DNA from 4 places in the Bacillus sp. AFS053548 genome. Region 4 is predicted to be linked to each of the others. Evidence: predicted binding sites of a transcription regulator. Region 4 holds the regulator's gene; each other region holds the start of a gene.
The links. Region 4 encodes Rex, which represses fermentation and respiration genes when NADH is low (regulators of the CRP and FNR family bind a similar motif). Its sites were predicted from a motif close to TTGTGAAATATTTCACAA; they were not measured.
Positions count from the first base shown of each region.

Region 1 (8,386 bases), on a different contig from region 4:
ATGCGAAGATTTAATTCATCACCATTTAGAGTTAGCTTACTTATTTGGATCATTCCTGATTTAATTAGATACAATTCTTTAGCATCTTCTCCTTCTTGAAATAAGAAGGTGCCTTTTTTTACTGAACGAGTTGATCCGATTGACTGTAATAAGGAAGCCAAGTCTTTAGAAACGATTGAAAGGTCACTTTTTCTATTATTATTTTTTTCCATCAAAGTATCTCCGCTCCGTTATAGTTGAACACTAATGTTTTTATGTATTTATCAAGAAAACAAGTATTTTAGGTATTACATTTATTATTATAATACCATGCTATTGAATAGCATAGAACACTAAGGAGATAGAATATGAAAAGATTGCTGTTGTAGCGGGTTAAACTTGCATGTGGCAATTTGATAAGTTACTCGGACATCAAGGCATTCTAGAACATTAATACTAATAGTTTAACAAGGTTGTGACATACATCATACGGTGAAATAATTTTGTATGCTAATATAATCGTACAAAAAGTAAGGGGGAAAAAAATGAAGAATATTCTCGATACCCTTAATCGACCATTACGAGATTTAAGAATATCTGTCACAGACCGTTGTAACTTTAGATGTAGCTACTGTATGCCTAAAGAGATATTTGGAGTTGACTATCCCTTTATGAGTAAAGATGAAATCCTATCCTATGAGGAAATTGTACGATTAGCAAAATTATTTGCAAAAATAGGTGTGGAAAAGATTCGATTAACAGGGGGGGAACCTCTTTTAAGAAAAGATCTACCAATACTGGTTAAACGTCTTTTAGAAATTGAAGGAATTAAATATGTGACTTTAACAACAAATGGTGTATTTTTGGCAAAAAACGCCAAAGCTCTTAAAGAAGCTGGAATTTGCCGCGTAAATGTGAGCTTAGATTCTTTAGATGATAAAGTTTTCATGAAGATAAATAATATGAATATGAGCGTTTCCACAGTTTTAAACGGAATTTTTGCAGCTAGGGAAGCAGGGCTAGAAGTCAAAGTAAATATGGTAGTAAAGAAAGGCTTAAATGATACTGAAGTATTACCAATGGTGCGTTTTTTTAAAGAGAAAAATATTACATTACGCTTTATAGAGTATATGGATGTAGGGTGTACAAATGGATGGAATTTTAAAGACGTTATCTCAAAGAAGCAATTATTCGATATGATCCAAGATCAATATCAGTTGGAGCCCATAGAGCAGGATTTCTTTGGCGAGGTAGCAAAACGATATCGATATAAAGGAACGAATACTGAAGTTGGATTTATTTCATCAGTTACAGAAACCTTCTGTGGTTCATGTACGAGAGCCCGCCTATCTACAGATGGAAAGCTATACACCTGTCTATTCACTTCAGAAGGGTATGACTTAAGAAAAATGTTACGTACTGGCGTTACAGATAAATACATTTCCACAACAATTCAATCAATATGGGAAAAACGAGATGACAGATACTCTGAGATTCGTACAGAAGAAAGTAATAAAAATCGTAAAATTGAAATGTCTTATATTGGTGGATAAGAAACAACTATTTATCTATAGTTGTTTTTTTATTTGTATTTGAAACATGATATATAGCAACACAGAAAAATACGTTCGATATGATTGAACAAACTCTAAGCATTCATTGGTAATGGAACTGAAAAATAAATAAAAGAACTTCTCTTTTAAGAGAAGTTCCTTATGCATTAAGACATTATCCTTGTAATATTGCTTTTAAATCGTCTTGTGCATTTGTAATTAATTTTAAACCAAATGTATCAACTAATACATTTAATACGCCTTCATTAATAAAGTCAGGTGCTTTTGGTCCGATTCGAATATCTTGGATTCCAAGACTAAATAATCCTAATAAAATAGCAACGGCTTTTTGCTCAAACCAAGAAAGTATAATACTCACTGGCAATTCATTGACACTACAATTAAATGCATCCGCTAATGCAGCCGCAATTTTTATTGTAGAAATTGAATTATTGCATTGCCCTAAATCTATAAATCTAGGAATATTTGTACCATTTACAGTACCATAGTCTACATCATTAAAGCGAAATTTACCGCAAGATGTTGTTAAAACTACTGTATCATTTGGTAAAGAAGTTACAAGCTCACGATAATATTCTCCACCTTTACCCGGGGCGTCACAACCTGCTACAACAAAGAAACGTTGAATTTTTCCATTTTTTACAGCTTCTACAATTTCAGGAGCAATCGACAAAACTGTTTCGTGATGATATCCAGTAGTCATTACTTCTTCTGATTCGATATTTGCTTCTGGTAGTTCTAATGCACGTTGAATTAATGGTGAAAAATCTTCCTCTATAACCTTTGTTACTCCTTCTAATCCCGCCACTTCATATGAGTAGAAGCGATCTGCATAACTTCCCTTTATTGGCATCACACAGTTTGTAGTTGCTAAAATTGCTCCTGGGAATTTTTCAAATAAACGACGTTGATCAAACCAAGCTTTTCCAATGTTACCCTTTAAATGTGGATATTTTTTCAATGCTGGATAACCGTGAGCCGGTAGCATTTCAGAGTGAGTGTAAATATGTATACCTTTACCCTCTGTTTGTTTTAACAATTCTTCTAATGCAAATAAATTGTGACCAGTTACAACAATGCATTTTCCTTCGATTTTATTAGAAGAAACTTGTACAGGTTCAGGAATTCCAAAATGTTTTATATGAGCTTCATCTAAAAGCTCCATTACACGAATTGCGGCTTGACCCACTTTCATTGCCATTTCTATGTGTTCTTGTAAGTTAAAATTAGAATTTGTTAAAGTCATATATAGAGCTTCATGTGTTACTTGGTCAACAAATGGATCGGTATACCCTAATTGAGCTGCATGTGTTCGATAAGCTGCAATTCCCTTTAACCCATAAACCATCGTATCTTGTAAACTTGCAATTGTTTCGTCTTTTCCACATACACCTACAATTTTACAACCACCAACCGGAGTTTGTTCACATTGGTTACAAAACATCCTTCATCCCCCTAACAATTTTTACTAACTTCATTATATGGGGGGATATAATCATTGTTTGTGACTTAAATCACATGAAATCTCTAAACTCATAAATTATTTATTTCGAATAAAAAAGATATAAAATTAAATAAGATCTATAGAAAAAAAATAGAGAGCTGGAAGTATATATATCTAATAATTAAAAAAAGGGTGCCTAAATAGACACCTTTTTTTTCAAAAATCATCATTTAGATTGAACAAAACATTGTTTTTTTAAAATTATATAATGAGAGTATAATACAATAAATTTAAATTTATGAATTACTTAGCAGAGTAGCTATTAGGTAACTTAAAATGATTCTGATTCATCACATCACGTAGTCGGTCAGGATAATCTGTTATGATTCCATCAACACCATCATCAATAAGCTTTTGCATTGTAGGTTGGTCGTCAACTGTCCATGGGATGACCTTTATACCGTACTGGTGAGCTTCTTGAACCATACTTTTAGTAATATAAGGCGTGTAGTTTGAATCATTAATTTTGCCATCCTGTGGGAATCCATGGACTGGAGAAATTGCATCTACACCTAATGAATGAGCCGCAGCAACGAGATTTCCATCAAAATCATCTATATCGATTCCGCCTAACCAAGGTGATTTACCAGGTTTGCCTGGTTGTAGAAATTCTGGTCCGTTCGTTAGCGCAACAAGAGGCAATCGTGGTTCAACTTCATTCATAAGCTTGAGCGAACCCCAGTCAAAGCTCTGAATTGACACTTGGTTCAACATCCCAGCTTCACGTACTTGTTTGGCAACGATCTGAACAAATTCCTCTCGAGGAGCTGTTTGTTCTGGTGCTCCAGCCTCAACTTTCGTTTCGATATTCATCCACACTTTTTTAGCTTTGTATTTCTTTACAAGATCAAATACCTCGGACAACAGTGGCATACGAGCGCCAGGACTTAGTTGCTGACCAGGGAATTGGGGTAGACCTTTTGAACCACAATCGAGCGTTCTTACTTGAGCAAGCGTTAAATCTTTTATGTATTTTCCAACGTATGGGTACTCCGAATCACCAACGAATGCTGGTTTCGTGTCAGAACATTTTGTACTTGAAATCTTACGATCGTGCGTTATAACAGCTTGATGATCCTCAGTTATTTGTACGTCAAGCTCAAGGGTACTTACTCCGAGTTCAAGTGCATGTGAGAATGAAGCTATAGTTGATTCAACTGTAAGCCCCAGTCCTCCACGGTGTGCTTGAAGGTCAAATCCTTTTGGTCCAAATGACTTAAACGTATTCTGGTGCACAGATATTGTTTGTGCTGAAACTTGGCTAACTCCTGAATATACCATTAGTGATGTCATTGCTGCTAAAATTAACTTTTTCCTATTCAATTTTAATCATCTCCTCATATAAATCTATTACACTATAAGAATAGTTGACGAATTTTAAGTTGAAATGATTAAAATAATAAATAAAAGTAAATAAATGTTGAAAAATGTAAAAATAATTAGTTTTTTAGAGAAAAAAATAAGCCAAATCCATTTTAAATCGGATTTGGCTTTATTTTTATTGAGCTTTTTTCGCTCGATTTTCTTTTACTTCAAAAGTTAACTTTTCTTTACCCATTAAGATAATCGCGATAAAACCTAAAGTAATTGGAATTAGTGTCCATTTAAATGTAGTCGCAACAGAGTGAGCCATTGCTTCTGAGATTTTATGAAGTACTTCTGGTGGAATTTTAGCTCTAGCATCAGCGGATAATAATGCACGTGAGTCAACTTTCCCTCCAAATCCACCTAAATTACCAAGTAAATCACTTAATTTATTTTTAAATACGTGGTTTTGAATTGTACCAAAAATAGTAACACCAATTGTCATACCTAATGTTCTAAAGAAAGTATTTGTTGATGTAGCAATGCCTCGTTTTTGAGGTTCGATTTTGTGTTGAGTTGCCATACTCAATAGTGAGAATGAACAACCCATTCCAAGACCAGCGATAATCATGTAAAACGTTACTGTTGATCGAGCTGTATCAGTATCTAATGTGCTTAATAAATACATACCAATAAAGAATAAAACAACTGAAACTAACATGATGCTTCTATAACTAAATTTACGTACCGATTGTCCTGCTACTTGGCTACCTACAACTGAACCAAGCATCATCGGAATAAGAATGATACCAGAATTTGTAGCTGTACCACCATAAACTGATTGAACAAAAAGTGGAATTAATACAGTCGTAATAATAAAAGCAGAACCGTAGAAAAATGCAACACCTTGAGTTGCCGCAAATAGCTGCTTTTTAAATAAGCTAAATGAGATAATTGGCTCTTCAACTTTTCTTTCAATTATAATAAATGCGATAAACAATACTGCAAAGATGGCAAATAAGGAAATAATTGGACCGGAATTCCAATCATATTCATTTCCACCCAGTTCAAGTGCAAACATTAAACTGACAACTGAACCAACAAGTGTAATTGCACCAAACCAGTCGATTTTAAGTTTTCTAAGATGTAGATTTTCTTTATAAAACTGAGAAATTAAATATAAAGAAATAATACCTAAAGGTAAGTTAATATAGAAAATCCAACGCCAATCAATTTGATCAGTAATATATGCTCCTAAAAGTGGTCCAAATACACTAGAAAGACCAAAAACTGCACCAAATAAACCAGTCATTTTTCCTCGTTTTTCAGGAGGGAAAATATCGAAAATAATTGTAAAGGCTATTGGCATTAGTGAACCTCCACCAATTCCTTGTATCGCACGATAAACACTTAATTGAACAATGCTATTTGCTGTTCCACATAATGCAGAACCAATTAAGAAAATTAAAAGTCCTAATAAATAAAATCGTTTACGTCCATACATATCAGATAACTTTCCAAAAATCGGCATACTTGCCATAGTAGCAACCAAATATGCAGAGGTTACCCAAATAAATTGGTCTAAACCACCTAGTTCTCCAACAATTGTCGGCATCGAAGCTGAAACAATTGTGTTATCCATAGCCGCCATGAGCATTCCTAATAATAGACCTGCTACGACAAAGCCAACCTTACTGTCTTTTGAAACCATTAAGTTTCCCCCTTATTTAATTCTTTAGTCTCTTTTGGAATCAACTCATTAATATCGTTCCAAAATTTAAATAATAGTGTTAACTCTTTGTCATCATACTGGTTAAAAATATTAGAAAGAGAGTCAGATAATGGTTTAAAAAGCTCTGCTAATTCATCATCACGTTCATATACAGGTTGAATAATTACTCGTCTACGATCATTAGGATCTTGAATACGTTCAACAAAGTTGACTTTTTCAAGTCGGTCAATAACCCCTGTTATAGCACCAGTAGATAGATGTGTTAATTGAGATAACTTTCCAGCTGTAATCGGACCAGTGTGGCAAAGTAGTTCTCGACATCGTAAATCAGTCGCATTTAAATGAAGGTTTGAGGCAAGCCCTTCGTTAAAAAGAACGATTGAAGTGTTAAATTTTCTAAATTCCATAATTAGAGATGGAATAAATTCACTTCGAATGATTGGGTTTTCTGACATTTCATTCTCTCCTTAAAATAGGAAGTACTATAAAAAGTTAACGTAACTAAATATCTTAGTAACTAAAATAATTATAATTCAAAGAAACCAATTAAAGTAGAAATTGTGAGTATTTTAACCAAAATTTAATTTAGTATTAAAATATGATTTTTGAACATTTTTTAAGTATGTTTTAGGGAAAAGGGATTAAGTTATTTAAATAGAAATAGTTTAATTCTAGGGATTGGGAGATAGGTAAAAAGTCACGATGATATCAGATTTTTTCATGCACTTACTTCACCATTTTATTTTTTCAATAATTAAGTGTCCTTTAACGAATGCTATAAAAGGAAATTAATGAAAAAAGTGTAGGTGTTCTAAAGTGAAGAAGAAAATTGAATTTGTACCTTATCGTACTTCCTGGGAAGAAGATTTCCAGTCGGAAAAAAAGGCAATTGATCTATTATTACCGGAGAAAGCAGCAATTTATCATATAGGGAGTACTTCAATTCCGAATATGTTTGCGATGCCAATCATTGACTTAATGATTGTAGTAAAATGCTTAAAAAAGTTTGATGAGTATAGTGATGTTCTAAAAACCTTAGATTACGAACAAATGGGAGATCAATCTAAGCAAGACAGAAGATTTTTTATCAAATGTGATGATAATTGTAGCTTCCATATTCAAGTATACGAAAATGGAAATGCTGCGGTTGAACGAAATATTGCATTTAGGGAATATATGATCGCGCATACGGATCAAGCAATGGAATATATAAAATTAAAAAAGGAACTTGCTAAAAACAAATCAGAATATAAAAGGGGACGAAAAGAATTTTTAGATGAAATCGATCGAAAAGCAAGTAAATGGAAGAAATAACACTCCTTCCATAGAAGGAAGGAGTGGCTTATCGATGTGCCTCATATTTCGTAAGAAGTGAAATTTCTTTTATTTGGGCGATTTGTTGCGAATTTAATGGTTTTGCAAAGTAAGCGTTAATATTATCTAGTAATTGTTCTTTATTACGAGCTCCAACAGCCAACGATGAAACTGCTTTATGAGAAAGAACATAATGTAAAGCTAAGCTATGTAAGGATTGTTCCTCATCTAGAAGTTGGAGAAGTTTTTGGATTATTTTATTACATTCTTGTTCTGAGTATGACATATAGCCATTGTTAGATAGTTTCTTTTCCCATTTACTTGTTAATAGCCCTTTTGCTACGGAACCGCGTGCAATGACAGAAATATTATGTTTGTCGAAAAGCGGAAAGAATTCTTCAGGCCTACGCTCTAATACATTATATTGCATCATAACACCTTGTATAGATGAATGATTTACAAATCGATTAATAACATTCGGACGAATTGAAGAAATTCCATAATGGCGAATTAAGCCTTCTTTTACTAGTTCATCAAAAGTAAAAATAGTTTCTTCATATTGATCCTCGATTGTCCCACCGTGAAGTTGATAATAATCGATATAATCTGTATTTAGCCCACGTAGACTGTCTTTTACAGCTTCTTTAATATATGCTCTCGACGGATCCCAATACCATTTATTATCATCTGTATTATTCCAACGGTTTCCGACTTTCGTTGCAATAACCACTTGATCTCTACGACCTTTTAAAGCTTTTCCAACGATTTCTTCATTTTTACCAAAATCATATAAATCAGCTGTATCAAAGTAATTGATTCCAGCATCGATTGCGGCATGAATAGTTGAAATCGCCTCATTTTCTTCTGTCCCAAGAGACATACAACCTAAACCAATTTCAGATATTTCTAATAAAGTAGAACCAAGCTTACGTTTTTTCATATAAATCCCTCCAAATTTAATTGTAGGGAAAAGAGAAT
Region 1 is NZ_NUHI01000006.1:103,475-111,860, forward strand. Features, by position in the region: gene CN946_RS04300 (Crp/Fnr family transcriptional regulator) at 1-212, opposite strand, end outside; gene moaA (GTP 3',8-cyclase MoaA) at 525-1,532, shown strand; gene hcp (hydroxylamine reductase) at 1,708-2,997, opposite strand; gene CN946_RS04315 (glycerophosphodiester phosphodiesterase) at 3,301-4,380, opposite strand; gene CN946_RS04320 (MDR family MFS transporter) at 4,556-6,073, opposite strand; gene CN946_RS04325 (MarR family winged helix-turn-helix transcriptional regulator) at 6,073-6,549, opposite strand; gene CN946_RS04330 (GrpB family protein) at 6,911-7,408, shown strand; gene CN946_RS04335 (aldo/keto reductase) at 7,437-8,348, opposite strand; gene mciZ (Z-ring formation inhibitor MciZ) at 8,386-8,386, opposite strand, start outside.
Region 1: a site for Rex is predicted at 3,056-3,073, ahead of hcp (hydroxylamine reductase). Genes of this name have one in related genera too.

Region 2 (8,386 bases), on a different contig from region 4:
CTAGTAAGTCCAAGTGACTATCATATTATTCGTTTAGCTTTAGGAAGAGGTAGCGGTCAAGATTCTCCAGGATTTAATGAAATCTTAAAATTAGGTCCAACACTTTGGCAGCCTTTTAAAGATTTATTAGATGAAAATTTACTTACACCTGTTCAATTACATCAAGATGCGGCTAAAAACTTTGAGTTATTCCAATTAATGCAAGAATTAACTTGCTTCGATGAAAGATTCCAATCATTCCGCAGACTGCATATTCAACTTGTTCGTCGCATGATTGGTATGAATACAAAGAGCTTAAAAGGAGTACCAGCAGAAGCATTAGAACGAGCTGTACGATTTGAATTTTATCCTGAACTATGGCAAACGGTTTGTGACTTAACAGATTTAACGGGATCAAGCTATAATCCAAAGCCACTTTGATTAAAGAGGTATGATAGGAAAAACAGATTCGATAATTCGGATCTGTTTTTTTTTACTTAAAATGGAAAAATTGCATTATGGGCATGATAAACCCATATGATTTTTTATTAGAGCGGGGTGAGTTCATGGATAAAAATCTTCAAAAGCAATTAGACTTTGCTGCTTTTTTAAGTGTTATTTCCTACTTAGTTCTTGCGAGTGTAAAAGTACTTGTTAGTTTTTATACAAATTCTAGTGCTCTTTTAGCTGATGGGCTTAACAATGTGACTGATATTGGTGCGACTTTGGCTGTATTTATCGGAATAAGAATCGCAAGAAAACCGAGAGATTTAGACCATCCTTATGGACATTCAAGAGCAGAGCAAATAGCTACTTTAATTGCGTCTTTTATTATGATGTCGGTTGGATTACAGGTTATTATTGAAAATATTCGTTCACTTTTCGTTGGAGAATATGAGACTCCGAATAGACTAGCAGCTGTAGTGGCATTTGCTTCTGGAATTTTTATGTTTGGTATTTACTTTTATAATAATAAAGTTGCCAAGAGAACAAAGAGTAAAGGGCTTGAGGCATCAGCAAAAGATAATTTTTCCGATGCATTAGTTAGTTTCGGAACGACGATTGGTGTTTTAGGTGCTTCGATTGGTTTTCCTATTATCGATCCAATCGCGGCCATTTTAGTAGGTGTGATTATTTGCAAAACAGCATGGGAGATTTTTTATGATGCAACCCTCCTATTAACAGATGGATTCGATCCAGAAGAAATGAATCTCTTTACTGAAACGGTTGATAAAGTACCAGGTGTACATAAAGTTGTAGATTTAAGAGCAAGAATGTACGGAAATACAACAATCGCAGATGTAGTCATTGAAGTAGACGGCGGAATAGATGTGAGTAAAAGTCACGGCATCACTGACCAAATCGAAATGATCTTAAGCGAACAACATGGAATTCAATATACACATATTCATGTTGAGCCATTAAGGTCAGGGAGACCAGGAAAGGATTAGGACGGATAAAACAGGAACGGGGATTGAAAAGAATTTAGACTTTTTCAATCCCCGTTCTATTTAATTCATATCTTGCTTAATAAATACGATGAAAGAGATTAGTAATGCTGATATTCCCCATATTGATAAATTCATAATAGAGAAGTGCATGTTTAATCCCTCAATGGAAGGAAGTTGACCAGCTAAGTAGTCAGTTAGGCCAAGGTTCACACTAAAGAAGTATTTTGCTCCTGACCATGATGTAGCTAGTCCACTTAGAACGCTTCCTGTTATTAAAGCGGCGAGCATAATGCCCATTGCAGCAGGTGTCGTTCGAACTAATACGGATACCATAAATGAAAGAGTTCCAATTATTATACAGACAAACCAAGCAAGTCCAAATGCCATAATGATGTATTGCCATTGGGGAATCAGTTGAACTGAATCAGTTAGTAGTTGGTTATTTTTGATGACAAATCCTGTTAACACTGGTACTGTCCAGCCTTTAAAGCTGAAAACAAATCCTGAAACGACATATGCTAATACGCCATATAGAACGAGAAGAAAAGAGATTAATAAACAAATGGATATGTATTTACTAAGTAAGACCTTCCATCTTTTGATGGGACGGGTTAGTAGTAATTTTATCGTTCCGTCGCTTCGCTCACCAGATATAATATCGATTGTGATGACCATGACTAATAAAGGTAGAAGTAGCCACCCAATACTTTGTTCTATTAATTTTCGTATAAATGTAGGTGCACCAGGTGTAGTAGGATTTATGTCGTTATCCAAATAATATTGCTCTTGATCAATTTGAACCTTTAACCAACTTTTCCATTCTTCAGGTATTCCTGATGAATTTAATCTATTTTGCTGGTCGACTATTTTTTGTTGAAGTGCTACTTTCCAATTATCAGTACCAAGTCTTTTAATTGTTTCTTCAGTTTGCTGCAGTTGAGCATAAACAAAAATAGGGATTAGCACTGCTAAAATGAAAAAGATAACAAGTATTCTTCTTTTCCTAACCATTTTTTCAATTTCGTTAAAGACGAGTCTAATTAGTTCAGCCACGAACCTCGCCTCCAGTCATTTCCATGAATAAATCTTCCAATGTTTCAGACATTGTTTTAACGCCATTCACTTGCACATCTACTGCTACGAATTGTTGAATGACCTCATTTATTTTCAGAGGAGACATTCGGCATTGGATAAGCTCATCCTTTACTATGATATCTTGAATCGTAGAATCCTTTTTTAATAAATCTAGCGCTTTTTGTATTGGAGAAACCCGCCATTCAACTCTTTCAGCAGCTTCCTTTATTAATTCTTTTACTGTTGAGACTCTAACCATTTTTCCTCTATTTATAATTCCTACGCGATCACAAATCAATTCGATTTCACTTAATAAGTGACTTGAAATAAAAACACTTATATTTTGCTCTTTTACAAGCATATGAATAAATTCACGTAATTCACGAATACCGGCTGGGTCTAATCCATTAGTAGGTTCATCTAAAATTAGAAGTTTAGGGCCTCCAAGTAATGCTTGAGCAATTCCTAATCTTTGCTTCATTCCGAGTGAATACGTCTTTACTTTTTCATGAATTCGATCGGTTAATTTAACTAAATTTACGACTTCACTTATTTTTTTCTCATCTTTAATTCCTAACATTCTCGCAAATTGATTTAGATTTTCCCATCCGGTTAAATAACCGTATAATTCTGGATTCTCTACAATACAACCAATTTGTCGCATTGCTTCTTTGAAATGAGTTTTAACTGGATAACCAGCGATTTCAATTGTTCCTTTTGTTGGTTTGATTAATCCGACTAGCATTCGAATAGTTGTTGTTTTTCCTGCCCCATTTGGACCTAGAAAGCCAAATACTTCACCTTCATAAACTTCAAATGAAACTTTATGGACTAGTACTTTTCCTTTAATACTCTTTGTAACACCATCTAATTTAAGAACTTTATTCATTCGACTCACCTCGAAGCTGACTTCCTATTTTACTAGTTAAGCGATTGGCCATTTCAATATAACCGTCTTTGTTCGGATGAAAATGGTCAGTGTACAAATATTTCTTTTCTTCGTTAAAAAATAAATCGAATGTTGGAATGACGTATGCATTAGTAGTTTGAAGTACCGATAATTCAAGTAGATTGTTCCATCTAGATACAAAGCTTGACGATGCATCTAATCCTTGAACATTATGAAATGGATTATAATATCCAAACGCATAAATAGATGCTGTAGTATTTTTTTGACGTATTAGTTTAAAAATTGATTGTAGATTATTTTTAAACGTTTTTTCATCTGGTCGATATGACTTTAAAAATTGTTCGTTTAATTGATTAGCGCCAGGAAATAAATCATTACTTCCTATGGAAAGAACGATTATGTCAGCAGAGCCAATCGTTTCTTGTATATTTTTTTTCTTTAAATCGTTAAGTAAATTTGATGTTTTTGCGCCACTAACAGCTAAATTTGTGATCGTTGTTGGTTGTTTATACTCTTTTTGAAGAATCGTTTTTACTCTTCCTACATAACCTGTTCCTTCATCATCACCGACACCACGCGTAAGTGAATCTCCTAATGCAACAATCTTCAGTTTATTGTTTTTGTGAACACTGTCATTTTGATTTTTTTTCTGTGCATTATTATTCACGATTAGTTTGCTCTTTTGAGGATTTAAAACTGAATAAGCACCTTTCACGAAGCCATATGATAATAAAAGAAAACAAAGTAATGAAATGAACATGATAAACCGAACAAAATGATTGTATTTCAAATTTCACACCACCAAAAAAGGAAAAATTTTCATTATAAAATCATTATTACCATAATAAAATTAGATTTGCACGAAAAAACCTGTCTTCAAAAAAAAGAAGACAGGTAGATTAGGTTTATGAAGCACGTTTTAATTCTTTTACTTCTAATTTTTGTTCATTATTCAAGTAGTAATATGCCATTCCGACACCAACTGAACCACCAATCATATTTCCAAGTGTAACTGGAATTAAATTATGCAATACATCACCAAATGTAAAGGCTACATGATGTGGAATGATATAAGATAATGTAAAGACAGCTATATTTGCGATACTGTGTTCATAACCAGAGAAGAAGAAAGCAAATACTAATAAAAAGATCAGTAACATTTTTGCTAAATCATCTTTAAATCTAGTTGGTAAAAAACAAGCGAGACAGACAAGCCAATTACATAAAATACCTTTAAAAAATAAGTGGAAAAATGATGCGTGAATTTTATGGTCAACTACACCTGTTAAAAAATGATCGGCAGGAAAATCTTTTGCTAAACCTGTTAAAAAATAAATAATCGCAAAAATAAATGCTCCAATAATATTCCCTGAGTAACATGCAATCCAGTTTTTTACTAAATCTAGTTTTGAAGTTTTTTTAGCTAATGTAGAGAAGGTAAAATACATCGTATTACTAGTAAATAATTCTCCACCACCATAAATAATCATAATTAATGCCGTAGAAAAAACAAGTGGATAAGCTACAGATGAAAATGGTGAATTTTGTAATCTAAATAATTCGGCTAATTTTAAACAGACAATGAGAATAAAGCTTATATAAATAGAAGCTAAGGCAGCACGAGTTAAATATTTAATTAAGCTTTGATCTAGTATTTTCTTTTTTTTAAGAGCTAAATCAATACAATATTGGATACTATCTCGTTCCAAATGGTTTCACTCCCTATACGCTCTTTGATTAACACATATATAGTATACAGACAAAAAATGTCGATAAGTTTGTGAAATTATGAACAAAATATGAAATTGAACAAGTTATATACTATTTATTATTTTTACTTTACATTTTTAAATAATCACCGTAAAACTGGTTGAAGATATAATATAATTTCATAGTAAATAGGTTTAGGTAAAAAAAGGAAAGATTCAAATTAGATTTTGAAAACTTAATAATAATATGGAGAGGTGATTTCGTTTGGAAAATGAATTTGAAGCAAAATTTGATGCGTTACTAAAAAAATATACGGAATTGTTATTAGGCGATTGGTCAGAGGAAAAACAGGCAAAAGTGGAAAAGTGGGTTATGTATACATACATATCAAAATCAATGCCCGCATTAGTAAAACATTGGAATGATACATATCCTCAAGCTAAAGATGAAGTTGTTAATTTAATTAAAGAGATTAAAACGTTAAATGACCAGCATAGAGAAGCAATGGCTAACAAAAATAAGCAATAATATTTATCCATAATTTTCAAAGATGACGACATATATAAATTATGATAATATAATATTAAGTAAGGGCATACATTTTTCAATAAACAAAATTCGACAAATTATTAAATAATTGTTTTAACAAATTTCATTAAATGATACATTAGTAATATATAGAGAGAAAAGTAAAGTTTAATTTTGGGGGTAGAGTAATGGAACAAGTTATGAAGAATGCTTTTTTATTTATGTCTAAAAATAAGTTTTTAACTAAAATGGCTAAAAAATATGGCCTAAGATTTGGTGCAGGACGTTTTGTTGCAGGCGAAACAATCGATTTAGCTACAAAAGTTATTAAGGACTTAAATAAAAAGAATTTAAAAGTAACAATTGATTATCTTGGAGAATTCGTTGACACGGTTGAAGAAGCAAATGAAATGGCTGATCACTGTATCGAAGCAATTGAAGCGATTGGAAAAGAAAAATTAAATTCACAATGTTCTCTAAAAATGACTTCGATGGGTCTTGATATTTCTGACGAGTTAGTTTTATCAAACATGCGTCGTATTTTAGAGGCAGCTAAAAAGAATGGTGTATTCGTTACAATTGATATGGAAGATTTCACTCGTTGTGAAAAAACAATTCGTATCTTTAAGCAATTAAGATCTGAGTACGATAATATCGGAACAGTTATCCAAGCTTATTTATACAGAACTGAAAACGATATTACAGATTTAAACAGCTTAAAACCAAATTTACGTTTAGTAAAAGGTGCCTATAAAGAGCCTGCTGAAGTAGCATTCCCAGAGAAAAAAGATGTGGATGAAAACTTCAAAAAAATCATTAAAATGCACTTATTAAACGGTAACTTTACTGCGATCGCTTCACATGATGAAGCAATGATTGAGTATACAAAACAATTAGTAAAAGAACATAATATTCCAAATGATCAATTTGAGTTCCAAATGTTATACGGAATTCGTACAGAGCGTCAATTAGAGCTTGTTAAAGAAGGCTATAATATGCGAGTTTATGTTCCTTATGGTACTGACTGGTACGGATACTTCATGCGTCGTCTAGCAGAACGTCCTGCAAACGTTGCATTCGTATTAAAAGGTATGTTCAGTAAATAATTTAAAATTAAAGAGGCTAACTAAAAAGGATTGAGTGAGGATCCTTTTTAGTCAGCCTTTTTCTCTTTATACAGGATTTTTTTGTGATAAGTAGTTATTAGTAAAACAACATTATTCATATAATTGCTTTAGTCAGCAAAGGCCTAGTTTTGCTATTAAATTTGAGTGAAAAAAGCTTACTGACCCATATTTTTTTTACCGTACTGCTGATTGTTACTTTGTCTTCCTTTTTCTTCTCTTTGATCTCCATGACTTGCATTACCTTGAACACTTGCTGCACTAACTCCACCCTTTGATGGATTTCTTTCACGTTTCATATCTTATCACCTCCATTTCTTAGACTAACCTATTTAAATAAACTTATTAGTAAAAAATGGAGTGTGATAAAAAAAGCAGAGAGAGAGTTCAATCGAAAATAAAATTTTATTAATTTGAACTTTTTGTTTATTGCGAAAAATGAGAATTTATCATATAGTGGAAGAAGAGGGCTCATTGATAATGGATTGTTTTATCCAGAAAGTGAATGAGTATTCATTCAAAGATATGAGGAGGAGAAATGCATATGATCCAAAAAATTAAAAAAGCCGCTGTACTCGGCTCTGGTGTGATGGGATCTGGTATCGCTGCACACTTGGCAAACATAGGTATTCCAACATTACTACTTGATATTGTCCCAAGAGAACTATCTGAGGAAGATGCTGCAAAAGGTCTTTCTACTGACTCCAAAGAATTTCGTAATCGATTTAGTCAAACGGCTATTCAGAAATTATTGAAACAAAAGCCAGCTCCTCTTGCATCTAAGAAAAACTTAACGTTAATTCAAGCAGGTAACTTTGAAGATGACATGAGTCGTTTAAACGAAGTTGACTGGATTATTGAAGTAGTTGTTGAAAATTTAACAATTAAAAAACAAGTATTAGCAAAGGTAGATGCATACCGCAAACCAGGCTCAATCGTGAGCTCAAATACATCTGGTATTTCAATTGAAGCAATGTCTGAAAATTGTTCAGATGACTTCAAGAAACATTTCTTAGGCACTCACTTTTTTAACCCACCACGTTATTTAAAATTATTAGAAGTTATTCCTACTAAACATACATCTGAAGAAGTACTTACATTTATGAAAAGTTTTGGAGAAGACGTTTTAGGTAAAGGCGTTGTATTAGCAAAAGATACTCCAAACTTTATTGGAAACCGTATCGGAACTTACGGATTACTTGTAACTGTACAAGAAATGCTAAAAGGCGGATACAGTGTTGGTGAAGTTGATTCAATTACTGGTCCAATGATTGGACGCCCTTCTAGTGCTACATTCCGTACATTGGACGTAGTTGGATTAGATACATTTATCCATGTTGCAAACAATGTTTATGAGCTAGTAGAAGGCGAAGAGAAGGAAGTATTTAAAGTTCCAGAATTTATGAAGGAAATGGCTAATCGTAATTGGCTTGGAAGTAAGTCTGGGCAAGGATTCTTCTTAAAGCAAGGTAAAGAAATCTTAGAATTAGATCCAAGCACATTTGAATATGGAGAAAGAAAAAGCTTAAAAACAGCTTCAACTGAAAGCATTAAACAAGTTAAAGGCTTAGCGAATAAGTTGAAAGCGCTTGTATACGCTGATGATCGTG
Region 2 is NZ_NUHI01000020.1:65,113-73,498, reverse strand. Features, by position in the region: gene CN946_RS10605 (tryptophan 2,3-dioxygenase family protein) at 1-420, shown strand, start outside; gene CN946_RS10600 (cation diffusion facilitator family transporter) at 546-1,430, shown strand; gene CN946_RS10595 (ABC transporter permease) at 1,491-2,450, opposite strand; gene CN946_RS10590 (ABC transporter ATP-binding protein) at 2,476-3,393, opposite strand; gene CN946_RS10585 (GDSL-type esterase/lipase family protein) at 3,386-4,204, opposite strand; gene CN946_RS10580 (formate/nitrite transporter family protein) at 4,320-5,123, opposite strand; gene CN946_RS10575 (DUF2573 family protein) at 5,389-5,652, shown strand; gene CN946_RS10570 (proline dehydrogenase family protein) at 5,841-6,758, shown strand; gene CN946_RS10565 (YuzL family protein) at 6,935-7,075, opposite strand; gene CN946_RS10560 (3-hydroxyacyl-CoA dehydrogenase/enoyl-CoA hydratase family protein) at 7,324-8,386, shown strand, end outside.
Region 2: a site for Rex is predicted at 5,193-5,210, ahead of CN946_RS10580 (formate/nitrite transporter family protein). Genes of this name have one in related genera too.

Region 3 (8,386 bases), on a different contig from region 4:
GTTTATGCGGACTACTTTTTTATTATATGAAAATAATATTGGTTTATTCAAACATTACGTACTAACCTTCTTTGCAAACTTTCCATCAAAGAAGAATCAATCTCTTCAATTGCAGAGTTATTTTTTCGAACCCCAGAACCAAAATGAATTTCTTCTACATTCGTAAATCGGGTGAAGTCTGATACATTTTCAATGGATAATCCGCTTCCTGCTAAAATTTTTATATTCGATTTTTTTGTCAGTTCAATCATATTTTTTATTGTTTCTTTCCCATCAATTGCACTAGCAACACCTCCAGATGTTAATACATGCGTAATCTCAGGGTATTGTTTTAATGTATCAATAGCTTTTAGCAAATCATTTGATTCATCTATTGCTCTATGAAACGTAAAGTTCATATCTTTTACTCGAGCTGTTACTTTTTTTAAAAGATCTTCATCAATTGTATTCTCCTTTGTCAAGGCTCCAAAAACGATACCAGCTGCTCCGAGCTCATTACATACATCAATATCGCTTAAGATTACTTCTTGATCATACTGATCATATATAAATGAACGACTATGTGGTCGAATCATTACATGCACTGGAATTGAGACACTTTGAACAACCTGTTTAATTGTCGCGTAACTTGGTGTCAATCCTCCCTCTTTTATTCCAGTAACTAATTCGATGCGATTTGCCCCAAAGCTTTCTGCATCTAGTGCATCTTTTACGTTTGTGGCAATGACTTCTAATAACATTTCATTCATCTCACTTTTCGTTAAGTATTTGTTTTATGTCCGACGGGTATGGGATATCAATCGATAAATTTTCTTTCGTAAAAGGATGCGTAAATTGTACATTACTAGCGTGTAATCCTTGACGATTCAATAATTTTTGTTTCCCACCATACAATAGATCTCCAATTAATGGATGACCTAAAAAACTTAAATGAACTCGGATTTGATGTGTTCGACCAGTATCTAACTGACATTCTAATATTGTTACGTTCAACTTTGATATATATCTTATTTTTTTATAATGTGTAATTGCTTTATCGCCTTTTGGTGAAACCCTTCTTCTGGTAGGATGATGTCGATCCCTTCCAATCGCTTCATTTATTGTACCTTTTGGTGATTTAACATTCCCTTCAACTATAGCTGTATAGGTACGTTTTATTTTACGTTGACTTAACATCGAATCTAGAATTGAACTACTTAATGCGTGTTTAGCAAATACGACTCCACCGGTAGTGTCTTTATCGAGACGGTGTATATGGCGTACTTTTGTTTTCAATCCATTTTCTTGAAAATGAAATGCTACCCCATTTGCTAATGTATTTAACTGTCCTTTTTCATTCGTATGTGTGTCGACTCCAAATGGTTTATTAGCAATAAGTAAATGTTCGTCTTCGTAGCAGATCTCAATAGATTGTTCCTGTGGAATTACACCAAAATCCTCTTCTATGTACAATTGCATTTCAACTTGGTCACCACTCAATAGGATTGTATTCCAAGGTTTAATTTCTCCGTTAATCCTACAACCTTTTGCCATCCTTAATTCATGTAGCAACTTCTTTGGAAACTGCCACACATTTTTTAAATATGACTCCACTGTTTGATTATTATGCTCAACACCTATTATTACCTTAAACCATGGATTTTGTTGCTTTAACTCCATCATTAATCACCACTTTCAATATGACTATTATATCAAAATATAATTAGTCAAAAAAGAAGCACCTGTTAAGGTGCTCCTTAATGAAAAATTTAAATTCATTAACATCCTTTGAAAGCATTCAGATAAACTTCTTCTAATTCTTTTACTAGAGGTAGTTTTGGATTTGCAGTAGTACATTGATCTTCGAAAGCACGATCAGCTAAATATGAAACTTTTTCTAAAAATTCTTTTTCAGTAACTCCTTGTGCTTCGATACTCATATTTATATTTAATTCCTTAGATAATTTAATAACTGCTGTAATTAAACTTTCAACGCCTTCTTCAATAGTTGAAGCTGGAAGACCTAGGAAACGAGCAATTTCAGCATATCGTTCATCTGCAATGAAATGCTTATATTTTGGGAATGCTGTAAACTTAGTTGGTTTTTTAGCATTGTATCTTATTACATGTGGCATTAAGATTGCATTCGCTCTACCATGAGGGATATGGAATTCCGCTCCAATTTTATGCGCTAAACTGTGGTTAATTCCTAAGAACGCATTTGCAAATGCCATACCTGCTATTGCTGAAGCATTATGCATTTTTTCACGTGCTTCAAAATCGTTTCCATCTTTGTATGCTATAGGTAAATATTTAAACACTAATTTTATAGCTTGTAATGCTAATCCATCTGTATAATCATTAGCTAAAACACTTACATAAGCCTCAATTGCATGAGTTAATACATCCATACCAGTATCTGCTGTAATACTTTTAGGAACAGTTGATACGAACTGAGGGTCAATAATTGCAACATCAGGCGTTAATTCATAATCAGCTAAAGGATATTTAATATTGTTAGCTTTATCAGTAATTACAGCAAAAGGTGTAACCTCTGAACCAGTACCAGAAGTAGTTGGTATTGCAACAAACTGAGCTTTACGACCTAATTTAGGGTATTTATAAGCTCTTTTTCGAATATCTAAGAATTTTTGTTTAGGTCCGTCTAAAGTAGTTTCTGGGTATTCAAAGAACATCCACATACCCTTGGCTGCGTCCATTGCTGATCCACCGCCAAAAGCGATAATAGTATCCGGTTCAAATGATAACATTCTATCTGCACCCTTCAATACAGTAACATCTGAAGGATCTGGTTCTACATCTGAAAAGATTTCAATTTGAATATTTTCTTGTCTTTTTTCTAAATAATATTTAATCACGTCAACATAACCTAATTTAACCATTGCCTCATCTGTTACAATAAATACTTTTTTAACCTTTGGCATTTTTTCTAAATACTGAGTTGAATATTTTTCAAAATAAATTTTTGGTGGCAGTTTGACCCATTGCATATTCATATTTCTTCTTCCTAATTTTTTAATATTTAATAAGTGTACAGTTGTCACATTAGTCGAAACAGAGTTTTTACCGTGCGATCCACAGCCTAATGTAAGAGAAGGAATAAATGCGTTATATAAATCCCCAATTCCACCATGTGCTGAAGGAGCATTTGCAATAACACGACATGCTTTCATTCTTAGTCCAAATTCTTTTTGAATTTCTTCATTATTACTATGAATAACTGCCGAATGGCCTAATCCTCCTAGCTGTAACATTTCTTCACAACGTTTAAACCCTTCTTCTTTTCCATCTACTTTAATTGCAGCTAAAACTGGACTTAGTTTTTCTCTTGTTAAAGGTTCATTTGCACCAACGGCTTCACATTCAACGATAAGAATTTTTGTATCTACTGGTACATTTACTCCAGCTATTGTTGCAATTTCATATGCAGACTTACCAACAATGTCACCATTTACAGCACATGTAGCTTCATTTATGACAAGCTTTTCTAATTTCTGTTTATCTTCTTTTGTAGCATAATAACAATTATTTGCTTTTAACTCTGCTTTCACTTCTTCATAAACTTCTTTATCTACAATAACTGCTTGTTCAGAAGCACAAATCATTCCATTATCAAATGTTTTTGAAAGAATAAGATCATTCACTGCACTCTTAATTTCAGCAGATTTCTCAATATAACATGGTACATTACCAGGTCCAACCCCTAAAGCAGGTTTTCCTGTACTATAAGCTGATTTAACCATTCCAGCACCACCTGTTGCTAAAACAAGTGCTACTCCTTCATGATTCATTAAACACTTTGTTGCTTCAATAGAAGGGACTTCAATCCATTGTACACAGTTTTCAGGTGCTCCAGCTTTTATTGCCGCATCACGAACGATTCTTGCTGCTTCTTTACTACATTTTTGTGCGGAAGGATGAAAAGCGAAAATAATTGGATTTCTTGTTTTAATCGCAATGATTGCTTTAAATAATGTTGTTGATGTAGGATTAGTTGTTGGAGTGACACCTGCAATTACCCCAACAGGTTCAGCAATTTCTGTTATTCCAGTTTGTATATCTTCACTTATTATCCCAACCGTTTTATTATCTTTTATTGAATTCCATATATATTCTGTCGCAAATATATTTTTAATAATTTTATCCTCATATATCCCACGCCCTGTTTCCTCAACTGCCATTTTTGCAAGTGGCATATGTTGATCCAAACCAGCTAACACCATCGAATGTACAATTTCGTTGATTTGATCTTGATTAAAGCTTTCAAATTCTTTTAATGCTTTTTGTCCTTTTACGACTAAGTCATTTACCATTTTAGAAGCGTTACTAATTTCATTTACAATTTTTTCTTGAACAGCCATTTGGCTCTCCTCCTCTGATGTTGGAGATTAATCAGCCTATTTAAGGTTCATTAATTCCCATTTATCATTTATACTTGTGAAACATTTCACAATATTGTTTACAAATATAATATATATCCTTTTTATTAAAATTGCTATGTCTAATTTGTGAAATATTTTACATTTTTTCAGCGAAACATGTTCCTCTTCTACCTATTCCTTTCCTTACTTCTAACTTTTTGTAGATTTTTGTTAATTCTTTTCTTTTTTCAAATAATTTCGCATATGATAAAATTAAGAATAAGTTCTCATAGAACTTATTTTTCACCTGTTAGATTTTTCTAACAAAACTGGTAAAAAGGACGTGTAACCATGATTGCTCGAAGGAGCATTTGGCAACGTAAAGACTTATCCTACACTTAGCAGTTTTAATTTAGAGAACCAAAAGAACTCTAAAATAAAACTGAAGGTAGGCGAAACTATGGTTGACAGGCGATTATGTTATTTCTTCAATGATATATAGCTATGTAGTTAGAAAGCCAAAAAACTAACTACGAGCTCTATATGTACGTAGTTAGTTTATAAGCTGCACTTTTAACTACTAACTACGAAAAGAGGAAATAACAATGAGTAACAATCGTTTGGGTGAGACCTTAATGATTTTAATTGGTTCATTTATTTTAGCCACTACACTGTATCATTTTCATTATCAAAATAATTTAGCTGAAGGTGGATTTATTGGTATTGCTTTATTAGTAAAGAACGCACTAAATATATCACCTTCAATTACAACTTTGCTACTCGATATTCCAATTATCTTGATCGCTGGTTTGTATTTAGGTAGAAAATTATTAATTAATACTACCATCGGAGCCATCTCGTTTTCTGTTTTTTATTCTATAATAGAAAAAACAACTTCCAATATTACATTTAATTTTGGAAATCATCTTTGGATACCCGCTATTTTAGGTGGAATTTTCGCTGGACTTGGTTTAGGGTTAATTCTAAGAAGTGGTGGTGCAACAGGTGGAGATGATTTAATAACAATAATAATGAGCAAAAAATCAAAAATATCGATCGGTAAAGTATATTTTATTTTTGATGCTGTCATTCTTCTTTGTTCACTATCCTACCTATCATGGAATGAAGTAGGATATACAATTCTTTCTGTTGCAATCTGTGCGAAAGTAACAGAATTGGTCTATGAAAGTAAATTTCAAAAAAAATCTGTTACAATTAAAACTAATGAAAAAAGATTACATGCTTAATGCATGTAATCTTTTTTACGTTGTAAATTAGAGTTTCAAATAATTTGAATTCAGACTAATTGAAAGCGGTTATCAACAGTCTGAACCTTAATGCATGTAATCTTTTTTTGATTCAGAAAAATCGGTGAGCTCATTTAGAACATTTTCGGCAGCTAAATCGTAAAGACAATCTTTAAAAAGTATTGCCAGTCTTCGATAATCATTATATTTATCTAATAGCTCGTCCACAGATGAGGCTTCACCCATATTTGTTTTCTTTACTTCTTCTTGCTTTTTAGCAAACTTAATTGTAAATGTACCTAGTTTTTCAAACATTGAACCGTAGAATTCATCAAAGTTCGATACGCTTACTAATTCTTCTTCTTCAGCGTCAACTTGAAGACCATCAAATTCTCGTAAGAGTTCGTATATAATGCTACTGTACTCATCATTTAAATAAATACTTTTTTCGATCCTGTACCCGATCACTCGATAGAAATGACCATCGTTCTTTACAAATTGAACAGTATCATTTATTTTAAACTTAAAATACTTAAACATTGAACTTCACCCCTACCAATGTCTCTTTTATCATACTATTTACAAAACACTATAGATACTATACAGCCAAAACTTTACAAATTTAAAAATCTTGGCTAATTTCCCTGCATTCTTGAAAATGATTTAAAATATTGGTAACCTATACGTACAATACCCACTTTATTAACAACTTTAAATCATAATTTAGGAGGTGGGCTGCCTTGTTAACCGAAAACGACAAACTTCTTCTAGATGATTTAACAAGCTTAATGATTCGAGTTCGAAAAAACTGGCAAAAAACTGATGAGGAAGTAAAAAACTCCTTAACTCCACCAAAATATTTGCTTTTATATTTAATATATAAAAATCAAAAACTTACTGCTTCTGAACTTGGAAGACAAATTGGATTATCATCAGGTTCTATTACGACAGCTGTGAATAAATTGGTTAATAATCACTTAATTTCTCGAAAAAGAGATAGCCGGGATCGAAGAGTTACATGGCTTGAATTAACCGATGAAGGAAAACGTTTGATTGAAGAAAACTTCAATTTCCGTCAAGAATTGTGGCTAAATTTATTCGAAAATCTTTCACATAGTGAAAGAGATCAATTTCGTTTTTTATTAAACAAATTAATCTCAAACTAAAAAGGTTATCTCTAAGGAGATAACCTTTTTAGTTTGAAATATTATTTGCCAGTTTTTAATTCTGTCCAATACTTATCATATAATTCTGTTTGGTCCCCAACGTCCTTAATCCAGTTGGTTGCATCAGTTTGTTCTTTTGTTACATTAATAAACGGATTTTGTTTATACTCCGTTGAATGATATGGTCCTGATTTACTATTTGGATCAGCATAACCAATAGCCTCATAATTTTGTGCACTTACTTTTGGGTCATATAGATAGTTAATAAACTTTTCAGCTAGATCTTTTTGTTTTGCATCTTTTGGTATTGCTAATGTATCTGCCCATCTTGATGATCCTTCTTTTGGTATAACCCATTTAATATCTTTAAGCTCTTTTTGAATATATGCAGCATCTCCGGACCATACTTGACCAATCCATGCATCTTCTGTAATAAACTTTTGTTTCACCGTATCTGTGTCGAATGCTAATAAGTTAGGTGTTAATGTTTTTAAATTGTTATAAGCTTTTAGCAATTCGTCTTCATTTGTTGAACTATTTGAATAACCATTTTTAATTAATCCCATTCCAAATACTTCTCTATTGTCATCAAGTAAAGTTACATGACCTTTGTATTTTGGGTTCCATAGATCATTCCAGCTATCTATATTTTCTTTTACATATTTTGGATTATAGGCAATCCCCGTTAATCCCCCAGTATAAACAACTGAATAGTCACCTTTTGGATCAAACTCTTGATTTGTATATTCTGATGAAATATTATTTAAATTTGGCATTTTACTTTTATCCAATTTAGCCAACATATTTTGATGAATCATTAATTTAACCATATAATCTGAAGGCTGGATTACATCATAGTTCGAACCACCAGCTTTTAGTTTTGCATACAACTCTTCATTACTTGCAAAAACTTGATAATTAATTTTAACATCATATTTCTTTTCAAATGATTCTAAAACCTTCTCGTCAAAATTATCTGCCCAGCTATAAATATTTAATTCTTTTTTTCCAACTGAACAAGCAGATAAAAGTAAACTTACTAAGCCTAAAGAAACCATTATTGCAGCAGTTTTTCTAAATATACTCATAATGTCTACTGACTACCTCCTTAAAATTTGGAAAATAAATCCAGTATGCCTTAGTTGAATTCTAATCCAAAGATTCGTTTTTTTAAGTGGAACTAGACCTAAACGATATAGGATTTTTTCTCTGATTCCTCTTGATTATTAATACCTTTTGTACGATAAACTTCTGAAATTACCATTAAGAAAATTATTGTAACAATTAAAATCGTCGAAATTGCATTTATTTCAGGTGTAACACCTTTTTTTACCATTCCATAAATATAAATTGGCAATGTAGTTGAACCTGGTCCTGAAACAAAGAAGCTTATGACAAAATCATCAATACTTAATGTAAAACATAAAAGTGCTGAAGCAATAATTCCAGGCATTAGCGCTGGTAAAGTTACAAATCTAAATGTCTGCCATGGTGTAGCACCTAAATCACTTGCAGCATCTTCTAAATCAGATGACATTCCTGAAAGTCGAGCTGCTAAAAGAATAATGACATATGAAATACAAAAAGTGACATGGGCAATAATAATTGTGAT
Region 3 is NZ_NUHI01000026.1:415,315-423,700, forward strand. Features, by position in the region: gene CN946_RS15490 (copper homeostasis protein CutC) at 48-740, opposite strand; gene CN946_RS15495 (RluA family pseudouridine synthase) at 751-1,659, opposite strand; gene adhE (bifunctional acetaldehyde-CoA/alcohol dehydrogenase) at 1,758-4,361, opposite strand; gene CN946_RS15505 (YitT family protein) at 4,997-5,608, shown strand; partial or broken gene CN946_RS24110 (histidinol dehydrogenase) at 5,950-6,148, opposite strand; gene CN946_RS15515 (MarR family winged helix-turn-helix transcriptional regulator) at 6,349-6,774, shown strand; gene CN946_RS15520 (polyamine ABC transporter substrate-binding protein) at 6,816-7,862, opposite strand; gene CN946_RS15525 (ABC transporter permease) at 7,961-8,386, opposite strand, start outside.
Region 3: a site for Rex is predicted at 4,436-4,453, ahead of adhE (bifunctional acetaldehyde-CoA/alcohol dehydrogenase). Genes of this name have one in related genera too.

Region 4 (8,386 bases):
TAAAAATAAAAAACCTATAAAAGTCCCCGTTTTTTTATCAGTTAATTTATACACCCCTTACCTTTATAAAAATTTTAAAAAATTACATTTCCCTTCAAACCGTACTAGTATTTAATCCGTTACCTTTAATGAAACTTAAAAATTAAAAGGAGATGTATGTTAATGAAAAAAATTCGTTTTTCCTTTGTAGCAGCTATGTCGATATTTTCAATACTTTTATTTAGTGCAGTGGCATTCGCTGCGACTGATTTTACCCAATTTGGATTTCCGAAAGTAATTGCAGAAAAGAAAATTGAAGCAGGTGGAGCTGCAAAAATTAGTCATAGTGGAATAAAAATTGATATTCCTAAGGGCACGTTTAGTAGTGACGTTGTTTTTCAAGTACTAGAAGGGAATAATAGTACCTTCCAAACAAATGCCCCAGAAGGTGAAAAAGTGATTATGAATTTTGCGTTTAGAGTGGTGGATTCAAAGACTAATGAAATAATTTCCAAGTTTAATAATCCAGTTATGTTTAGCTTTAAAGATAAGAACGTTAATGATGGAAGCATATATTATAATGTAAAACAAGACGGGAGTATTGCGAGGAATTCTGAACCAGCTGTAATCGAAGATCGAACTTTAACTCACGCAATTGGAGGAGCTCCTGTTGGATGGTTAATAACTTCACCAACAAATAGTATTAAAAAATAGTGAAGCTTTTAGCCCATGATTCTTTTAACTGAATCATGGGCAATTTACTTTATGTTCCTAAAACTTTTTTTCCACGTGGCTGGATACCATTTGCATCTGGTTCAAGCGAAATACCGATTGCTTCAAAAGACTGCTCTTTTTCATTTAAAACGTAAGTAAGAAAACCATTACCATTTTTATCAACATGAAAAGTTCCCGCACTTCTTCGCTTTCCATCATGGATTAACCACGCTTGATAAGCCTCAGTACCTTTTGTAGTCGCAAGCCCTCGTAGTTTAAAAACAATCTGTTTTCGAGCACCTTGCTTGTAAACCCACGCATTTCCATTTGCTAAATTTACTTCGGGATTGGTAGATTTTAATGAATATACTTGAACAACGTCTGTTGGTGAGATTGTCTTTTTACTTACCTGGGCTAACTCTTGTTTAAGGTAAAGATTATTCCATAGTAGGCCAACAAAGGAAACTAGTATTATAGCAGCTGCCAAAACGTATAGGAATTTGCGAAAGCGAACTATTGGATTTTTAACAGTAGATTTATCAGATTGAAAAATATAATTCATTACATCTTCCTTTAAATCTGTGGGAACTTCTACATCATCCAAACTTAACGGAATCACATTCCATGCCTCCTCCATCTCTTGGACTTCCAAACGACAAAATACACAATTTAAAATATGTTCTTCAAATAAAATCTTTTCTTCTTCTGTAACTTCTCCGAGCATATATGAGACTAAATCATTGGAAAATGAACAACCTTTATTATTAGTCAATTTTTCATTCCCCCTAACTCCGGTTCCATCCTATTTCTTAAAATTTTTAAGGTTTGATGTAATCGACTTTTAATCGTTCCAATAGGTTCTTGCTTCATCTCAGCTATTTCACGAAGTGTATATCCTTCCCAATATAACCACTGAATTAGCTCGATTTGGCTGTTTGAAAGGTATTGATAAGCATGCTGTATTTGTTCTCTTAGCAACTTCTTAGACACTATTTCGGCGGGATTATTGGAAGGGTATTCCGGTATTTGCTCCAATTGTTCCTGTCCAATTGCAATTAAAGATTGTTCCTTTTTCTCCTTACGATGATGATCGATAGTGATATTTCTAGTAATTGTAAGTAGCCAATTTATAAATTGACCTTTTTCCGGATCATAAGCATTCTTCGTGGTCCAAATTCTCATAAATACAGCCTGGACGATTCCCTTTGATTTCTCTGGATCCTTCGTTGATTTTAAACTAAACGAGTATACAACTTTAATATAACGATCATATAATTCTTCTAATGCAGGCCGATGTTTTTCTTTTATTAGATGCATCAACTCTGCGTCACTCATTTTTTGCATAAAAAAAGCAAGCCTCCTCATTATTTACATGATTCCTTTTAATAAGTAACGAACAATAATGGAAAACGGTTTGATTTAAAAGATTTGAATTTGATATTTTTGTTTTTAAAGGAAATAAATTTTGTACTTTCTTTGCCACAAAAAATCCCCTTACAGATAAACAGTTAAGATCATCATAGCATGTTCTCTTTTTTTCCTGTCTACCTATAGGGGATTATATCAATTACTATTATTTATAAACATAAAAAAAACCCTTGATTGCTCAAGGGTTTTTTCTTTATTACATCATGCCGCCCATGCCGCCCATGCCCATGTCAGGCATAGCTGGAGCATTTTTCTCAGGGATATCAGCTACTACTGCTTCAGTTGTTAAGAACATAGCTGAAACAGATGCTGCGTTTTGAAGTGCAGAACGTGTAACTTTAGTTGGGTCAACGATCCCTTCTTCGATCATGTTTACCCATTGTCCGTTAGCAGCATTGAAACCAACGCCAACTTCCGCAACTTTTAATTTTTCAATAATTACTGATCCTTCTAGACCTGCATTTGTAGCGATTTGACGCACCGGAGATTCAAGTGCACGTAATACGATGTTGATACCTGTTGCTACGTCACCTTCTGCTTCGATTGCAGCTACTTTATTGTATACGCTCATTAATGCAGTACCACCACCTGCTACAATACCTTCTTCAACTGCAGCACGTGTTGAGTTTAACGCATCTTCAATACGTAATTTACGTTCTTTTAATTCAGTTTCAGTTGCAGCACCAACTTTGATTACTGCTACACCACCAGCTAATTTAGCTAAACGCTCTTGTAATTTTTCGCGATCAAATTCAGAAGTAGTTTCTTCTAATTGAGCACGGATTACGCCGATACGTCTTTGGATAGCTTCAGTTTCACCAGCACCTTCAACGATTGTAGTGTTTTCTTTTGTTACTACAACTTTTGAAGCACGACCTAATTGAGTGATGTTAGTTGTTTTAAGATCTAATCCTAATTCTTCTGTAATCACTTCACCGCCAGTTAAGATCGCGATATCTTCTAACATTGCTTTACGACGGTCACCGAAGCCAGGAGCTTTAACAGTAACTGCATTGAACGTACCACGTAATTTATTTACGATGATCGTTGCTTGTGCTTCACCTTCAACATCCTCAGCAATGATTAATAGTGGCTTACCTTGTTGAACAACTTGCTCAAGTACTGGTAAGATTTCTTGAATGTTTGTTACTTTTTTATCTGTGATTAAAATATATGGATTTTCTAATTCAGCAACCATTTTCTCTGAATTTGTAACCATGTAAGGAGAAGAGTATCCACGGTCAAATTGCATACCTTCTACTACTTCTAACTCAGTTGTGAAACCTTTTGATTCTTCAAGAGTAATAACTCCATCATTACCAACACGCTCCATTGCTTCAGCAATTAATTGTCCAACTTCTGGATCCGCTGAAGAAATTGCAGCAACTTGTGCGATTGACTCTTTACCTTCAATTGGTTTTGAGATTGTTTTTAATTCTTCGATTGCTACAGCAACTGCTTTTTCGATACCTTTACGGATACCCATTGGATTTGCACCAGCAGTTACGTTTTTAAGACCCTCACGAATCATAGCTTGAGCTAAAACTGTCGCAGTTGTTGTACCGTCCCCAGCAACGTCATTTGTTTTGCTAGCAACTTCAGCAACTAATTTTGCACCCATATTTTCAAATGCATCTTCTAATTCGATTTCTTTTGCGATTGTAACACCATCATTTGTAATTAATGGAGACCCGAATTTTTTCTCAAGAACTACGTTACGTCCTTTTGGTCCTAAAGTTACTTTTACAGCATCAGCTAAAGCGTCTACACCACGTAACATTGCGCGACGTGCTTCTTCACCAAATCTAATGTCCTTTGCCATGAAAATGACCTCCTTATAATATAAAAAATATATTTTTTAATTTAAGTATTTTTATTTTATTAACCTATGATTGCAAGTATATCGTTTTCGCGAAGTACTAAGTATTCAGTACCACCGTACTTAACTTCTGTTCCTGAATATTTAGAGAAGATAATGCGGTCACCTACAGATACTTCTAAAGCTACGCGCTCACCATTTTCAAGTACTCGGCCAGTACCTACTGCAACAACTTTGCCTTCTTGTGGCTTTTCTTGTGCACTACCTGGTAACACGATACCACTAGCAGTTTTTTCTTCAGACTCAACAAGCTCAATTACAACACGATCACCTAATGGCTTTAACATGTGTAATACCTCCTCAATAATCAAATCATTATTTTTTAGCACTCATGTATATTGAGTGCTAACACAATTATTAGTTTAAATAATATCAAAAAATTTTGCAAGCCCGAAGCAGGCACTTTTCTTGTCGAAATTTAATAAGTTTTTTTCTTTACAATCAAAAGTAAAATAAAAAGTGAAAATTTCTTTTAAGAAACAAAAGAAACGAGTAAAATAATGTACGTGTTGTTATAAACCTTTGGGTTATGAAAAATATCAACACAAAGGAGCTAACGTATTGAAAACTAGAGATTTATGGATTTTATTAACGTATGTCGTTCTTCAATATTCAGCGGTATTTGGGGTGCCCTATTTATTAAATAGTAACTTATACGTTGGAGTAGATCAGAAAACAGCTTCTCTTGAAGCGGTGGCATTATGGGGTTGTATTAGTTTCGTAAGTGGATTAATTATTATTCTTATCTTATTACATAAGCCCATTTATGAAGGAATAAAGAATCTAAAAACTAATTATCGTACAATAATAAATTGGGTTATTTTAGGTTACTTCATAACAATGCTAACTCAAATTGTTTGTAATTTAATTTTAATTTATGTATTTGATTTAAATAAGGGCTCAGAAAATACTCAAAATATCATAAACATCGCTAAGCTTAACCCGGCTTTTATTATCATCCCAAGTCTGGTTGCACCAATTTTAGAAGAGATTATTTTTCGACGAATCATTTTTAGAAGGCTTTATAATCGATTACCATTTATTATTTCTGCTGGGATTAGTTCAGCGATCTTTTCGCTTATGCATGGAGACTTGCCCTTCTTTTTATCTTACTTTCTAATCGGTTTTGTATTTTGTTATCTGTATAAACGAACAAACTCAATTATGGTACCAATCTTAACCCATATGTTAATGAACTCTTTTGTCGTTTTTCAGCAGATCAATTTACATTAAAAACCCCCAAGTTTTTGGGGGTTTTTATTTTAATATGAATTTATTGTTGTAAAAAATATGCCAATGTTTGAAGTTCAACTGCTAAGTCTATATGATGAATGCGAATATGTTCTGGTACACTAATTCGTGCAGGTGTGAAATTTAAAATTCCTCTAATATTTTTTCCTTTTAATCGATCAGCTATTGATTGTGCTACAGGTGCAGGAACAGTTAAAATAACGATTTGAATATCTTCATTCATAACTTCCTCTAGATGATCTAGATTATAAACGGGTACTCCACCTATTTCAGTACCTATTTTATTTGGATCAATATCAAATGCCATCTCAATTTTTGTATTATTATTTTTTATAAAATTATAATGTAAGAATGCAGTTCCTAAATTACCAACACCAATTAATGCAACTTTCATAACTTCATGCTGGTTAAGCGCTTTCGAGAAAAAAGTTAATAAATAATTTACGTTATAGCCATAACCTTTTTTACCAAGTGCTCCAAAATATGAAAAATCTCTTCTGATTGTAGCGGAATCTACCTTTACTGCTTCACTTAACTCTGCTGAAGAAACTCTTTGTTTACCTGATAAAGACAAATTCTTTATAAAACGGTAATATAAAGGTAGACGTTTAGCAGTAGCTTGTGGAATTTTAATTTGTTCCGAATCCATTTTTTAATCCCCCACTTACTGTAATTCTTTTTACTATGGTGTGTAATTTGACTTTATTTTAGTAATAAAGTACTTGTTCTAATGTAAAATATACACTATATTTAAGAATTTTGACAGTCTACAGTTACATAGATAAAAAATTTTGCAATGAGGTGTTATCCATGATTCTTTTACAAGTAAATAATGTCTCAAAGTATTTTGGTAGTGACATTATACTTTCAAATATAAAATTAGAAGTTCAAACGAGTGATCGAGTTGCCATTGTTGGACGTAATGGTGCAGGAAAATCTACATTATTGAAAATCATAGCAGGTGAAATATCCTATGATGGCGGTGAAATAAATAAACCTAAAGACGTTACTGTAGGCTACCTAGCCCAAAACTCTGGTTTACAAAGCGATAAAACGATTTGGGAAGAATATTATTCTGTATTTAATCATTTAGTAGAGATGCAGGATAATATGAGAAAATTAGAAGTTAAAATGACTAGGGAGGATGTCTATTCTAATCAAGCCGTTTATGACAAGGTTATGAATGAATATGATCATCTTCAATATACATTCAAAGAAAACGGTGGTTACCAGTTTGAAGCAGATATTCGTTCAATAATTAGTGGTTTAGGTTTTAGTAATGAAGATTACGAAACAAAAATTTCTTCGTTAAGCGGTGGACAAAAGACAAGACTGGCATTAGGTAAGCTATTATTAACGAAGCCTGATTTGTTAATCTTGGATGAGCCTACGAACCATTTAGATATTGACACTCTTAGTTGGTTAGAGCGCTACTTACAGTCATACCCTGGTGCAGTATTAATCGTTTCCCACGATCGATATTTTCTTGATCAAGTTGTTAATATTGTTTATGAAATATCTAACCATAAGCATCAACGATTTGTTGGGAATTATAGTAAGTACCTTGAACTAAAGGCAGCTCAATATGAACAAGAGTTAAAACAGTTCGAAAAGCAACAAGAGGAAATCTCTAAACTTGAAGATTTTGTGCAGCGTAATATTGCGCGTGCTTCAACTACTAAAAGAGCTCAAAGTCGTAGGAAACAATTAGATCGAATGGTTCGATTAGACAGGCCACTTGGTGACGAGTCTTCGGCTAATTTTTCATTTACAATTGAAAAACAAAGCGGTAATGATGTGTTGTCTGTACAAGATTTATTTATTGGCTATGATCGTATCCCAACAATCGATCATACGATGAGATTCGTACTGAATCGAGGGGATAGTGTCGCATTAGTCGGTCCAAATGGTGTAGGTAAATCGACATTACTTAAAACGATTATTGGAGATTTAGAAAAATTACAAGGAACGATTGATTTTGGTGCAAATGTTTCAGTTGGTTATTATGATCAAGAGCAAGCAAAACTAACTTCTAATAAAAGAGTATTAGACGAACTTTGGGATGATTATCCATTAATGGCCGAACAAGAAATTCGAACAATATTAGGGAACTTTTTATTTTCTGGAGATGATGTGACAAAAATTGTTACCTCTTTAAGTGGTGGAGAAAAGGCTAGATTAGCTTTAGCTAAGCTTATGATGAAAAAAGCTAATTTCTTAATTCTTGATGAACCTACTAACCATTTAGATTTAGATAGTAAAGAAGTGTTAGAAAATGCTTTATTAGATTACCCTGGAACGATTTTATTTGTTTCTCATGATCGTTACTTTATGAACAGATTATCCACAAAAACTTTTGAACTAGCAAAAGCAGGATTATCAATTTATTTGGGTGATTATGACTATTATCAATTTAAGAAAAACGAAGCATTTGAAAAAGAACAAGCAGAAAAAGAGGCTACATTATCACAAGTTAAACAATCTTCTCAACCAATTTCTGATTATCAACAAGACAAAGAATTGAAGAAAAAAATCCGTCAAACTCAGCGCCGTATAGAGGAGATTGAAAGTAATATATCGCAATTTGAGCTTGATATAGAGACGATCGAACTAGAATTATGTAAGCCAGAAGTTTACGGTAATTTTCAATTAGTACAAGAATTAACAAATAAGAAAAATGATATCGAAGCTAAGTTAATAGACCTAATGGAAGAATGGGAGAACTTACAAGAGTAATGACTAAACGGATAAGCTTTTTGCTATCCGTTTTTTCTTATCTACATATTTATCCACATATATTCAATTATCATTTAGCTTTTACACAGGTTTATACACATTATCCACAGCAAAACAGTAATGTTATACACAATTTTGTACACATAGTTTAATAAGTTTTTAACAAATAAAAAGTACTTATCCACATTTTATAAAAAAATTGTGAATAAGTACTTCTTACATATTCTCTAAATCCAAACCTGGATTCCCGTTTAATGCCAAATTACCTAGTTTCCCTTGTTTTAAACGGATAAATGCAGCAGCACCAATCATCGCAGCATTATCTGTACAAAGTGATAGTGGTGGTATAACTAATTCTATATTACTCAAAGCATTCATCTCTTCTTGTAATGTAGCTCT
Region 4 is NZ_NUHI01000031.1:2,940-11,325, reverse strand. Features, by position in the region: gene CN946_RS16960 (hypothetical protein) at 163-693, shown strand; gene CN946_RS16955 (anti-sigma factor) at 743-1,465, opposite strand; gene CN946_RS16950 (RNA polymerase sigma factor) at 1,462-2,037, opposite strand; gene groL (chaperonin GroEL) at 2,318-3,943, opposite strand; gene groES (co-chaperone GroES) at 4,003-4,287, opposite strand; gene CN946_RS16935 (CPBP family intramembrane glutamic endopeptidase) at 4,562-5,233, shown strand; gene CN946_RS16930 (redox-sensing transcriptional repressor Rex) at 5,274-5,900, opposite strand; gene abc-f (ribosomal protection-like ABC-F family protein) at 6,062-7,987, shown strand; gene tsaD (tRNA (adenosine(37)-N6)-threonylcarbamoyltransferase complex transferase subunit TsaD) at 8,204-8,386, opposite strand, start outside.